One region of the Micromonospora sp. CPM1 genome, then DNA from elsewhere that is predicted to be linked to it. Evidence: riboswitches for the same ligand, from Rfam matches in the RefSeq annotation. Region 1 holds a riboswitch; the other holds the start of a gene.

Evidence for each region. Region 1 has a riboswitch for thiamine pyrophosphate ahead of thiE (thiamine phosphate synthase). Riboswitches for the same ligand answer to the same signal wherever they lie in the genome.
Region 2: another riboswitch for thiamine pyrophosphate. It lies ahead of M8C11_RS28635 (ECF transporter S component); the one in region 1 lies ahead of thiE (thiamine phosphate synthase).

What each region holds. Positions count from the first base shown of each region.
Region 1 covers NZ_JAMHIU010000008.1:133,195-139,947, reverse strand. Annotated here, with positions in the region: gene thiC (phosphomethylpyrimidine synthase ThiC) at 1-874, opposite strand, end outside; gene thiD (bifunctional hydroxymethylpyrimidine kinase/phosphomethylpyrimidine kinase) at 892-1,680, opposite strand; gene M8C11_RS12235 (thiamine phosphate synthase) at 1,677-2,348, opposite strand; gene M8C11_RS12230 (thiazole synthase) at 2,420-3,193, opposite strand; gene thiS (sulfur carrier protein ThiS) at 3,199-3,399, opposite strand; gene thiO (glycine oxidase ThiO) at 3,390-4,475, opposite strand; gene thiE (thiamine phosphate synthase) at 4,472-5,095, opposite strand; TPP riboswitch at 5,093-5,204, opposite strand; gene M8C11_RS12210 (DUF559 domain-containing protein) at 5,323-6,234, shown strand; gene M8C11_RS12205 (aldo/keto reductase) at 6,505-6,753, opposite strand, start outside.
Region 2 covers NZ_JAMHIU010000039.1:10,963-17,715, reverse strand. Annotated here, with positions in the region: gene M8C11_RS28645 (energy-coupling factor transporter transmembrane protein EcfT) at 1-210, opposite strand, end outside; gene M8C11_RS28640 (ABC transporter ATP-binding protein) at 207-1,712, opposite strand; gene M8C11_RS28635 (ECF transporter S component) at 1,823-2,413, opposite strand; TPP riboswitch at 2,489-2,595, opposite strand; gene M8C11_RS28630 (alpha/beta fold hydrolase) at 2,672-3,508, shown strand; gene M8C11_RS28625 (sugar isomerase domain-containing protein) at 3,505-4,254, shown strand; gene M8C11_RS28620 (DUF6328 family protein) at 4,346-4,846, shown strand; gene M8C11_RS28615 (acyl-CoA dehydrogenase family protein) at 4,954-6,753, shown strand, end outside.

The DNA of each region.
Region 1 (6,753 bases):
ACTTAGCGAGCAGCGAACACAGCTCCCGGAAGTTCGTGTAGAGGAAGTTCTCCTCGTGGTGCGCCAGGCACCAGGCGGCCATGATCGAGCCGCCCCGGGACACGATGCCCGTCACCCGGTCCACCGCGAGCGGCACGTACGGCAGCAGCACCCCGGCGTGCACGGTCATGTAGTCGACGCCCTGCTCCGCCTGCTCGATGACGGTCTCGCGGAACACCTCCCAGCTCAGCTTCACCGGGTCGCCGCCGACCTTCTCCAGTGCCTGGTAGATCGGCACCGTGCCGATCGGCACCGGCGCGTTCCGCACGATCGCCTCGCGCGTCTCGTGGATGCGCTTGCCGGTGGACAGGTCCATCACGGTGTCCGCGCCCCACCGGGTCGCCCAGGTCAGCTTCTCCACCTCCTCGGCCACCGACGAGGTGACCGCCGAGGTGCCGATGTTGGCGTTGACCTTCACCAGGAACGCCTTGCCGATGACGGCCGGCTCGCACTCCGGGTGGTTGACGTTCAGCGGCAGCACGGCCCGCCCGGCCGCGATCTCGTCCCGCACGAACTCCGGCGACACCGACTCCCGGATCGCCACGAACTCCATCTCCGGCGTGACGATCCCGGCCCGGGCGTACGCGAGCTGCGTCGGCCGCTTCCCGTCCACACCCGCCAGCGGCGTGCCGGCGCCGCGTACCGGGGCGACGTCGCCGCGCTCGGCGATCCACGGCCCGCGCAGCGCGGGCAGCCCCACCTCCGGGTCGGAGCCGGGACCGGAGGTGTCGTAGAGCCGTACCGGAGGGTTGTCCCCGGTCAGCGGCACCTCGGCGAACGGCACCCGGATGTCCGGGCGTGACCCTTCCACGTACACCTTGCGACGTGCCTGCATGACAGCCTCCCTGTCGCTCATGCGGACCAGCCGAAGTGGTCCAGCGGGCCGCGTCCCGCGCCCAGCTCCCAGGTCCGCGCGCCGGTCAGCGCGCGGGTGACGTACTCCTTGGCGGCGGCCACCGCGACCGGCACCGCGTCGCCCGCGGCGAGCCGGACCGCGACGGCGGCCGAGAACGTACAGCCGGTGCCGTGGTTGTGCCGGGTGTCCACCCGGGGTGCGCGCAGCAGCCGCGTGGTCCCGCCGCCCGCGAGGACGTCGACCGACTCGCCGTCGGCGTCCACGTCGCCGCCGGTCACCACCACGAACGCCGGGCCGCGCGCCGCCAGCGCCTCGGCCGCCGCGACCATCTCCTCCACGGTGCCCACCGGGCCTCCGGTGAGGGCCGCGGCCTCCGCACAGTTCGGCGTCGCCACCTCCGCGTACGGCAGCAGCCGCTCGACCGCCTCCACCACGCCGAGCCGGTGCCCGCTCGTGGCGACCAGCACCGGATCGACGACCAGGTGCGGCAGCCGCCCGGCGCGGGCCGCCTCGGCGACCGCGTCGGCGACGGCCGGGGTGCCGAGCATGCCGCTCTTCACGGCCCGCACGTCGAAGTCGCCGAGCACGCTGTCCATCTGGTCGCGCACGGTCTGCGGGGGCAGCGGCAGGACGGCGTCCACGCCCCGGGTGCTCTGCGCGGTGACGGCGGTGAGCACTGTCGTGCCGTACGCCCCGAGCGCGGCGAACGTCTTGAGGTCGGCCTGGATGCCCGCTCCCGCTCCGGAGTCGGAGCCGGCGATGCTGAGAACTGTTTTCGGCGTCACTGGTTCTCTTCCTCGGTTGCGGTTCGGGGCTGCGGACCTCCGCCGGAATGTGCAGGCGTGGTGACACGGGTGGTGGCCGCCTCCTGGAAGGCTCTGCCCAGCGTGGTGGCGGTTTCTCCCGGGTCGTCCGCGCGCATGATCGCGCCCAGCACGGCTACTCCGGCGGTGCCCGCCTCGACGCATGCGGTGACCTGGGCCGGGGTTTCGATGCCGCCGAGGGCGAGCACCGGGACCCGGCTGGCTGTCACCAGCGCGGCGAGTCCGGCCGGCCGCAGCGCCGGGCCGTAGCCGGGCTTCGTCCTCGTCTCGTAGACCGGGGACAGCGTCGCGTAGTGCTCGGTGGTGAGCCGGGCCAGCTCGGCGGTGTCGTGGCAGGAACGGCCGACCAGTCCGACGGCGGGCGGCGGGTACGGGCCGGCGGCGGGCAGGTGCACCGCGTCCCCGTCGAGCGGATCGGGTCCGGCGACGACGAGCGTGCCGCAGGCCTCGGCGAGGATCGCGCGCAGGTCGGCGGCGAGCGCGAGGCGTTCGGCGCGGGGCAGGTCCTTCTCCCGCAGCACCACCCACCGCACTCCCCCACCGACGGCACCCGCCACCACGTCGACGAGCGCCCCCCGAGCCACCCGCCGGTCGGTCAGCAGCACGATTCCGGTCGGCCCGGCGTAGATCTTGGTACCCGGCCGCCCGTCCAGGGGCGCGCGCGTACCAAGATCGCCGGGAACGGTGGCGCGTGAAGCGGTCACAGGTCGGGCCGCCCCTCGTCCGGGGTGGACGCCAGGGCGTGGAAGCGGCGGGCGATGCGGCCCGCGCCGTACGCCAGGCGGCCCGCCTCGACCGCGTACCGCATCGCGGTGGCCATCGCCACCGGGTCGGCGGCCCGGGTCACGGCGCTCGCAAGCAGCACCGCGTCGCAGCCCAGCTCCATCGCGAGCGCGGCGTCGGAGGCGGTGCCGATGCCCGCGTCGAGCACCACCGGCACGTCGACGGCCTGCCGGATCAGCCGGATGTGGTGCGGGTTGCCGATGCCCAGCCCGGAGCCGATCGGCGACCCGGCCGGCATCACCGCCGCGCACCCCACGTCGGCCAGCCGCCGGGCCAGCACCGGATCGTCCGACGTGTACGGCAGCACCGTGAACCCGTCCGCCACCAGCTCCTCGGCGGCGCGCAGCAGCTCCACCCCGTCGGGCAGGAGTGTGCGCTCGTCGCCGATCACCTCCAGCTTCACCCACTCGGTGTCGAACGCCTCCCGGGCCAGGTGCGCCGTCTTCACCGCCTCGACGGCGGTCCGGCAGCCGGCCGTGTTCGGCAGCAGCCGTACGCCGCACCGCTCCACCAGGTCGAGCAGGCCGCCCGACCCGCCGGGCGTGGTGTCCACCCGACGCAGCGCCAGCGTCACCAGCTCGGTGCCGGAGGCGCGGATCGCCTGCTCCAGCACGTGCAGGTTGGCCGCGCCGCCGGTGCCGAGGACGAGCCGGGAGCCGAACGTGACCCCGCCGATCTCCAACGTGGACATGACGCTCACCCGCCCTGGGTGGCGCTGAGCACCTCGACCCGGTCGCCGTCGCGCAGCACGCTCGCCGACCAGCCGCCGCGCGGCACCACCTCGCCGTTCACCGCGACCGCGAGCCCGCGCTCCCGGTCGGTGACGGTGCGGACCACCTCGGCGACGGTGACGCCCTCGGGCAGCGTCCGGCCGGTGCCGTTGACGATCAGTTCCACGTGCGCTCCTTCCCGAAGCGGTCCGGGGTGAAGGGGGCGAGCGCGGGATCCGGCTCGCCGGTGACGATCAGCTCGGTGACCAGGTCCGCGGTGACCGGGGTGAGCACGATGCCGTGCCGGTGGTGCCCGGTCGCGGCGAGCACGCCCGGCTGCCCGGGCAGCGGCCCGATGATCGGCGCGTTGTCCGGCGTGCCGGGGCGCAACCCGGCCACGGCCTCCACCAGCTCGTACTCGACCAGTTCCGGCACCAGCTCGGCGGCGGCGCGCAGCAGTGTCAGCACGCCACCGGCGGTGACCTCGGTGTCCGCGCGCTCCTCGACCGTCGCCCCGACCACGACCTCGCCGCTGTCCCGGGGCACCAGGTAGACCGACTCGCTGTCCGCGTACCCCCGGATCACGTGCCGGAAGCCCGGCGGACCGCCGCCGGGCGCGCGCAGCCGCAGCACCTGGCCCTTCACCGGCCGGACCGGCAGGCCGGTCAGCGCCGCCGCGCCGCAGCCGGCCGCGACCACGGTGACCCGCGCGTCCACCTCGGACAGCGCGCCGACGCGCGCCGGGCGCAGCTCCACGCCGGCGCGCTCGGCGGCCGTGCGCAACGCGGCGACCAGCCGCCGCGGGTCGACCTGGTGGTCGCCGGGCGCCACCGCGCCGCCGCGCACGCGCGGCGCCAGCGCCGGTTCGCGGTCGCGCAGCTCCGAGGGGCGCAGCGGCGTGATCGGCAGTCCCAACCCCCGTTGGTACGACCACAGCCGCCCCGCCTCGGCCAGGTCGTCGGCGGTGAGCCCGACGACGAGCGTGCCCTCGGTGCGGTGGCCGACGTCGACGCCGCTCGCCCCGGCCAGTTCGGCGGCGAAGCCGGGCCAGCGGGCGGCCGACTCGACGAGCAGCCCGGTCAGCTCGTGCTCACCGAAGTACGCCTCGGCGACCGGCGACAGCATCCCGGCCGCCACGGAGGACGCGCCCGACCCGGGCCGGTCGTCGTGCACCACCACGCGCAGTCCGCGCTGCGCGCACCGCCACGCGATCGCGAGTCCCACCGGCCCGGCGCCCACCACCGCCACGTCGGCCGGGCTCATCGCGTCAGCGCCCGCAGCAGCTCGGCGGTGGCGTGCGCGGGATCGGCGGCCAGGCTGAGTGCCCCGACCACCGCCACCCCGTACGCCCCGGCGGCCCGCAGCGCCGGCACCGTCGCGGCGGTCACCCCGCCGATCGCGATCACCGGGACGCTCACCGCCTCGGCGACCGCGCGTATCCCCTCGGGGCCGATCGGGTCCGGCAGGCCGGACTTGGTGGTGGTGGCGTGGCACGGGCCCACGCCCAGGTAGCTCGCGCCCGCGTCCACCGCCGCGCGGGCGCCCACCGGTTCGCGGGCGGTCGCGCCGAGCACGGCGTCCGGGCCGAGCACCCGGCGCGCGGCGGCCACCGGCAGGTCGTCCGCGCCGACGTGCCCACCGGCGGCGTCCACCGCGAGCGCCACGTGCAGCCGGTCGTTGACCAGGCACCGTGCCCCGTACGGCCGGCACGCCTCGGTCACGCGGCACGCCAGCTCGTACGCCTCCCGGTCGGTGGCGTCGTCCTCCACACGCACCTGCACGACGAGCTCGGCGCCCGCCACGGGCAGCGCGGCACGCAGCACGGCGAGCGGGTCACGCCCCGGCCGCGTGTCGGTGATGAGATGCAGTCGTCCCAGGGACAGCACGGCAACGCTCCTCCCTGCGCCGGCATTACCCGGATCAGGTTCGACGGTCGGGGGCTCCCAGCCCCCCTCTCAGCCCGGTCCGCACCGGGCTCCCGTGGGTCACTTGCGGCCTACCGTACGACGCCTCCCGCCCGGACGGAAGCCCGGGTGAGGTTTTTCCCAGGAACCAGCCGTCCGCCGGATCGGGGCAGCGGGTGACCGTCCCGTCACGACACGCTGCCGGGATGTCCGTTCCCGCCCGTGTCCCGCGCCGCCTGGCGACAGTGCCGTTCCGGGGCGGCCGTGCCGTCTCCGAAGGGCTGCTCACCTGGACGATGCTGCGCGGGCCGACGTGGATCCGCCTGCTCCCGGACGTGTACGTGCACCGGGACGGACACCGCGCCGACGACCACCGGATGTGGTGCGAGGCGGTGGCGTTGCGCCTGCCGCCGGGTGCCGTGCTGGCGGGACGCAGCGCCGCGTGGTTGTCCGGCGCGGACGTGCTCACCCGCGACGCGCCGGTGACAGTGCTGCTGCCGGCGGCCGCGCGACTGCGACCGCACCCACGGATGCGGGTGGCCCGGTCGCCGCTGCCCGATCGGGATCGCACCCTCGCCGGCGGGCTGCCGGTCACCACCCCGCTGCGTACCGCGTTCGACCTGGGCCGGCAGGGCCCACTCGCCGAGGCGCTGGTCGCCGTCGACGCGCTGCTGCGCCGCCGGGTCGTGGAGCTGCCCGTCCTGCGGGCCTACGCCGCCGACCGGCCGGGCTGGCCGGGCGCTCCACTGCTGCGCGAGGTGCTGGCGCTGGCCGAGCCGCTGAGCGAGTCCCCGATGGAGACGCGGCTGCGGCTGCTCCTGCTCGACGCCGGCCTCGGCCCGCTCACCGCCCAGCACGAGGTACGCGCCGGCGGGCGCTTCGTGGCCCGGGTGGACCTGGCCTGGCCGGCTCTGCGCCTCGCGGTCGAGTACGACGGCGACCACCACCGCGAACGGGCTCACTTCCGGCGGGACGTGGCACGCCTGAACGCGCTCCGCGCCGCCGGGTGGGTCGTGCTGCGGTTCACCGCTGACGACGTGCTCCGCCGTCCCGACGCCACAGTGGCCCTGGTACGCCAGGCCCTGGCAGAACGTCGCACCGCCGAGGCGCACCACTGACCCGTGCCCGCCGCCCGCCGCCCGCTCGCCCGAAAACACCACGGCCGTCAGGCCCACTCGCAGACACCCATGACGTTCCACTCACCGTCAGAATCAGCCGCTAGTGGAACGCCATGGGTGCCTCAAGGCCCGCTTGACACCCACGGTGTTCCACTCGCCGTGAACGCTGCCGGGGAGTGGCACGCCGTGGGTGCCTCGATGCGCGGGCACGCCCGACGCGCGGGCGCACGCCCGACGTGCGGGAGGGCGCGTCGGTACCTGGCGGGGACGTCAGAGGATGGCGTCCAGGGCGTCCAGGTCCTCGTCGGTGGGCTGCCAGGTGCCGGCGGCGGCGTTGGCCTTCACCTGCTCGGGAGTGGTCGCCCCGGCGATCACCGAGGTCACCGCGGGACGGGCCGCCAGTCCGCCGATGGCCACCTGGAGCATGCTGATCCCGCGCTCGGCCGCGTACGCCTCGATCGCCTCGATGACGTCCCAGCGCGCGGCGGCAAGCCGCTCGGCGTACCGGCCGCCACCGGC
Region 2 (6,753 bases), on a different contig from region 1:
CAGGGGCCACGCCCGGCGGGCCAGCACCCGGTAGCGGACACCGAACAGCGGCAGCACCGCGAGCTCGACGGCGATGGCGACGGCCGGGGCCACCGGGTCGAGCGTCGCCACCAGGATCAGGGTGAAGACCAGCGCGGCGGCCAGCTTCGCCACCGGGTTGCGCCGGGCCAGCGGAGCGCCGGGTGCGGCGACCGGTTCGAGGCCGATCACGGCGCACGCCCGGCAGCCGGACCGTCGTGGCCCGAGCGCTCGGCACCGGCCGGGGGCCGCGCGCCGGGGGAGTGCTCCCCGTCCGGCGGTGACCGGCGCAGGGTGAGCGTCCGGTCGGCCAGCGCGGCCACGAAGTCCTCGTCGTGGGTCACCGCGACCACGCCGTGCCCGGCGTCGCGCAGCTCGGCGAGCAGGTCGACCAGCTCCAGCCAGGTCCGCCGGTCCTGGCCGAACGTGGGCTCGTCGCAGATCAGCAGGCGGGGCGCGGTGGCCAGGGCCGTCGCCACGCTCAGCCGCCGCGCCTCCCCACCCGAGAGGGTGTACGGGTTGGCGCCGGCCAGCTTGTCCAGGCGCAGCCGGTGCAGCAACCCGTCCACGGTGGCGGTCACCGCCGACTCGGGCTGACCGCTGCGGCGCGGACCGAGCGCCAGCTCGTCGCGCACCGTGGCGGTGACGAACTGGTGCTCCGGATCCTGGAAAACCGACCCGATCCGGCGTACCAGCGCTGGTGCCCGCCAGCGGTGCGGGGGAGTGCGCGCGTCCCGCCCGGCCAGTTCGGCGGACGCGGTGACGGTGCCCGTTCCGGGGCGCAGCAGACCGCCCAGGAGCAGCGCGAGTGTGGACTTGCCGGCCCCGTTGGGACCGAGGACGGCGAGCGCCTCGCCGGCGCGTACCCGAAGGTCGGTGGGGTCGAGCCGGGGTGGGAGGCCGAGCCGGTCGGCGGTGAGCAGCACGTCGCCGGGCGGCGTGGTGGCGTGCCGGTGCGGCACGGTGCGGCCCGGCACCCAGACCCCGGCGGCGGCCAGCGCGTCGCCGTGGGCGGCGAAGACCGTCTCGGGTGGCCCGTCGGCGCGTACCCCGCCGCCGGGTTCCAGCACCACGACGCGGTCGACCAGCGGCAGCGCCTCGGTGACCCGGTGCTCGACCAGGATCATCGTGGTGTCCGGGTCGAGCGCGTTCGCGACGGCCCGGCGGATCAGGGCGGCGCCGGCCGGGTCGAGGTTGGCGGTGGGCTCGTCGAGCAGGAGCAGCCCCGGCCGCAGTGCGAGCGTGCCGGCCAGCGCCAGCCGCTGCTGCTCGCCGCCGCTGAGCGCGGCGGTCGGGCGGTCCCGGTCGTACGGGAAGCCGACCCGGTGCAGCGCCTCGTCGACGCGGGGCCAGATCTCGCCGGCGGGTACGCCACGGTTCTCCAGCCCGAACGCCACGTCGTCGCCGGAGCGGGCCATCACGAGCTGGGTCTCCGGATCCTGGAAGACGATGCCGACGCGCTCGCGGGCCTTGCGCGGGTCCAGCCCGTCGATCTCGACGGTGCCCTCCTGCTCGCCGGAGTCCTCCGGCAGCAGCCCGGCGAGCGCGGCCAGCAGCGTGCTCTTGCCGGCCCCGGAGGGCCCGAGCAGCAGCACCCGCTCCCCGCTCTCCACCCGCAGATCCACTCCACGCAGAGCCCAGCGCCGGCGCCCTCCGTGCCGCCACCCGAATCCCCGCAGCACCACAGCGCTCACCGCCCACCCACCCCCTCTCCCGGCCCAGCCTGCGTGATCAAGGAGTTCGCGTCCGGAGAACCGTGCCCGGCGGACGCAAACTCCTTGATCACCGGGCGGGGGGTGAGGCCTCAGACCAGGGCTCGGTCGCGGCCGGCGGGGAAGCGGTCCAGGACGCCGGTGTTCGCCAGCGCGCGGGTGAGGGCCACCGCGCCCAGGCCGGCCACCAGCAGGCAACTGAGCACACCGAAGGCGATGTAGGGCAGCCGGAAGGTCGTCCAGCTCGTGCCCGGGTACCAGTACAGGGCGTCGAACAGCGTGGCGAAGAGGCCGCCGCACGCGCCGGCGAGCGCCGCCGTGAGCGGCCGGTAGAGGCGGTACCGGGTGGCCGCGAAGACCGCCTCGACGCCCAGGCCCTGCACCGCGCCCTGGAGGATCGCCATCGCGCCGTACGGGGAGCCGAGCAGCACCGAGACGGTCGAGGCGACGGTCTCGGTGAGCAGCGCCGCACCCGGCTTGCGGACGATCAGCGCGCTCAGCACGGCCGGGATGAGCCAGACGCCGTACATCACCGACTGCAGCGGGGCGAAGAAGGCGAACGGCCCGTCGCTGCCCTTCCAGAGGATGTTCCAGAGCTGGAACACGACGCCGAAGGCTACGGCGATGACCGAGGCGACGACGATGTCGACGGTACGCCAGCGGTTGCTGTCGGTACGGTTCATGGTTGGCTCCCAGTTCGTCGAGGTGAACCAGGAGAAGACGCACGCCGCGCCCGGTGGTCACCGGACGGCGACGCGGCTGGAGGTCGACCGAACTCCCTGCGCTGGCATTACCCAGATCAGGTTCGAGGGTCTGCGGGCACCGGCCCGCACTCTCAGCGCTGTGCGCTCCCCTGTCGGATGTGAAGTTGTCTCGTCGCAGACGCTAGCACCGACGACGGCCCCCAGCCCAGCAGGGCGAGTGTCGGTATGGTGGCGATCATGCTGGTGGATGCGCGGGGACTGACGTTCGAGGTACGCGCCGGCGGCCCCGAGGGCGGTGATCCCGTCCTGCTGCTGCACGGCTTCCCGCAGCACTCCGGCGAGTGGGACGCGGTGACGCCCGCCCTGCACGCCGCCGGGCTGCGCACGTACGCGCTCGACCAGCGCGGCTACTCGCCCGGCGCGCGTCCGGCGGACGTCGGGGCGTACCGGATTCCGGAGCTGGTGGCCGACGCGGCGGCGGTGCTGGACGCGCTCGGGGTGACCCGCGCGCACGTGGTGGGCCACGACTGGGGCGCGATCGTGGCGTGGGGCCTGGCGGCGGCGCACCCGGAGCGGGTCCGGACGCTGACCGCGGTGTCGGTGCCGCACCCGGCCGCCATGGGCCACGCGCTCGCCACCGACCCACGGCAGAAGGTCAAGTCCGCCTACATCGCGTTGTTCCGCAAGCCCGGTACGGCGGAGAAGGTGCTGCTGGCGTGGAACGGCGCCACGCTGCGCAAGCTGCTGAGCGGGGTGGGCGGCGCCGGCGAGGTGGCCCGGTACGCCGAGCCGATGCGCGAGCCGGGGGCGTTGACGGCGGCGCTGAACTGGTACCGCGCGATGACCGGGACGGACATGAAGGCGGTCGCCCCGGTCGGGGTGCCCACCACGTTCGTCTGGAGCGACAAGGACGTGGCGATCGGCCGGACGGCCGCGCAGGCGTGCGCCGCGCACGTCACGGGTGACTACCGGTTCGTGGTGCTGCCCGGGGTCAGCCACTGGATCCCGGACGAGGCGCCCGGCCCGCTGGCCGAGGCGATCCTCGCCCGGTGCGCAGGAACGGAGGAAGCATGACGGTGAGCGCCGACGCGTACCTGGCGGTGGTGACCGAGACGATCGGCCGGGTCGCGGCCGAGCAGCGACAGAACGTGGCCGACGCGGCCGACCTGATCGCGGCGGCGCTGCAGGCCGACGGCGTGGTGCACGCGTTCGGCACCGGGCACTCCGAGGCGCTGGCCATGGAGATCGCCGGGCGGGCCGGCGGGCTGGTGCCCACCAACCGGATCGCGCTGCGTGACCTGGTGCTGGTCGGCGGCGACCCGGCCGACGTGCTCGGCCCGAAGCTGGAACGCGACCCGGCGGTGGCGCACCGCCTCTACGAGCTGGCGCCGATCCGGCCGCAGGACGTGTTCGTGCTGGCCTCGAACTCGGGCGTGAACGGGGCGATGGTCGAGTTCGCGTCCGTCGTGAAGGAACGCGGGCACGGCCTGGTGGCGATCACGTCGGCGCAGCACTCGGCCCGGATGACGTCGCGGCATCCGTCCGGCCGCAAGCTCGCCGACTTCGCCGACGTGGTGCTGGACAACGGCGCCCCGTACGGCGACGCCACGCTGCCGCTGCCCGGCGGCGGCGCGGTCGGCGCGGTCTCCTCGATCACGGCGGCGCTGCTCGCCCAGCAGATCGTCGCCGAGGTGGTGGCCCGGCTGGTCGCGGCGGGGCAGCGCCCGCCGGTCTACCTGTCCGCGAACATCACCGGCGGCGACGAGCACAACGCCGAGCTGGAGGCACGGTACGCGGGCCGCATCCGCCGGGGATCCTGAACCGGTTTCGTGATCAGCCGTACGGGGCACAGGCGGTCCTGCCGGTGGGCGTTCACCCGCCGGCCGTGCCGTCTCCCGGGGAGGTCCGCGAGTGTCCAAGGAATCCGAGAAGCAGCGCTGGCAGCGCAACTTCGCCGATCTGTTGCAGGAGCTGCGGGTCGCGCAGACCGGCGTGCAGATCCTCTTCGCCTTCCTGCTGACGCTGCCGTTCAGCAACGGGTTCGGCCGGACCACCGAGTTCCAGCGCGACGTCTACATCCTGGCGCTGCTGACCGCCGCCGCGTCCGCCGCGATGATCATCTCTCCGGTCGCGTTCCACCGGGCGTTGTTCCGGCAGGGCCGCAAGCCGGAGCTGGTCCGGTTCGCCCACCGGATGGCCACCGGCGGCCTGTTCTTCATGCTGATCGCGATGGTCAGCTCGGTCCTGCTGGTCACCGACTTCGTGCTGGACCGGCCGATCGCGTTCCTGCTCAGCGCGCTCACCGGCCTGTGGTTCCTGATCTTCTGGGCGATCCTGCCGTTCAGCCGGCGCAACTGGGGTGAGGACGACATCGACGACGAGGACGACAACCCTCGGTCGCTCACCGACTGACGGTTCGCCAAATCGGGCGTGCACGCGGCGCTACCCCTGGGTAACACCCGGGGGTAGCGTCGTTTTCGTCGCACGCGTCGACGCAGCCGGACCGCGAGGAGGCAGCCGTGACCACGACACAGAACAGCCGGCCCGAGTCACCCGACGGCGCGGGACCGCTTCCCACCGAGGCGGGCCAGGTCTCCGAGAAGGAGGCCCGCCAGGTCGCCGAGGCGGCCCGCGAGTCGGCCTGGGACCGGCCCAGCTTCGGCAAGGAGTTGTTCCTCGGCCGGTTCCGGCTCGACCTGATCGACCCGTGGCCCCGCCCCGACCCGGCCGAGGTGGCCCGCGCGGACGAGTTCCTCGGCGCGCTGCGCGCGTACCTGGCGTCCGACGTGGACGGCGAGGCGATCGAGCGGGACGCGCGCATCCCCGACGAGGTGTTCCACGGCCTGGCCGGGCTCGGCACGTTCGGTATGAAGATCGACCGGAAGTACGGCGGGCTCGGGCTGAGCAACCTGCACTACTGCCGGGCGCTGATGCTCGTCGGCTCGGTGAACCCGGCGGTCAGCGCGCTGCTCTCCGCGCACCAGTCGATCGGCGTGCCGCAGCCGCTGAAGATGTTCGGCACGCCCGAGCAGAAGGAACGGTTCCTGCCCCGGCTCGCCGCCGGTGAGGTCTCCGCGTTCCTGCTCACCGAGCCGGACGTCGGCTCCGACCCGGCCCGGCTCGCCACCACCGCCGAGCCGACGGCGGACGGCACCGGCTACCGGCTCAACGGGGTGAAGCTCTGGGCCACCAACGGCACGCTCGCCACGCTGCTGGTGGTGATGGCCCGGGTGCCGGCCGGTGAGGGGCGGCGCGGCGGCATCACCGCGTTCGTGGTGGAGGGCGACAGCGACGGCATCACCGTGGAGCGGCGCAACTCCTTCGTCGGGCTGCGGGGCCTGGAGAACAGCCTCACCCGGTTCCACGACGTGTTCGTGCCGAAGGAGAACGTGATCGGCGGCGAGGGCAAGGGCCTGAAGATCGCGCTGACCACGTTGAACACCGGCCGGCTCTCGCTGCCGGCCATGTGCGTCGGCGCCGGCAAGTGGGCGCTCAACGTGGCCCGGGAATGGGCGGCGGACCGGGTCCAGTGGGGCCGCCCGGTGGGCGAGCACGAGGCGGTGGCGAAGAAGCTGTCCTTCATCGCCGCCACCACGTACGGCATGGAGTCGATGCTCGACCTGTCCTGCATGCTCGCCGACGACGACCGCAACGACATCCGGATCGAGGCGGCACTGGTCAAGCTGTACGCCAGCGAGATGGCCTGGCGGATCGCCGACGAGCTGATCCAGATCCGCGGTGGCCGCGGCTACGAGACGGCCGACTCGCTGGCCGCCCGGGGGGAACGGCCGGCCGCCGTCGAGCAGCTCCTGCGCGACCTGCGGATCAACCGGATCTTCGAGGGCTCCACCGAGATCATGCACCTGCTGATCGCCCGCGAGGCGGTCGACGCGCACCTGTCCGTAGCGGGCGACATCATCGACCCCGACGCCGGGCTGGGCCGCAAGGCCAGGGCGGGCGCACGGGCCGGCGCCTTCTACGCGAAATGGCTGCCCACGCTCGCCGTCGGCAAGGGGCAGACGCCCGGGGCGTACCAGGAGTTCGGACCGCTGGCCGGGCACCTGCGCCACGTCGAGCGGACCTCCCGCAAGCTGGCCCGGTCGACGTTCTACGCGATGTCCCGGTGGCAGGGGAAGATGGAGCGCAAGCAGGCGTTCCTCGGCCGGGTGGTGGACATCGGCGCCGAGCTGTTCGCGATGAGCGCGGTCTGCGTCCGGGCCTACGCCGAGCGGGACGCGCACCCGGAGAACGTCGAGCTGGCCGACCTGTTCTGCCGGCACGCGCGGCTGCGTGTCGACGAGCTGTTCACCGGCCTGTGG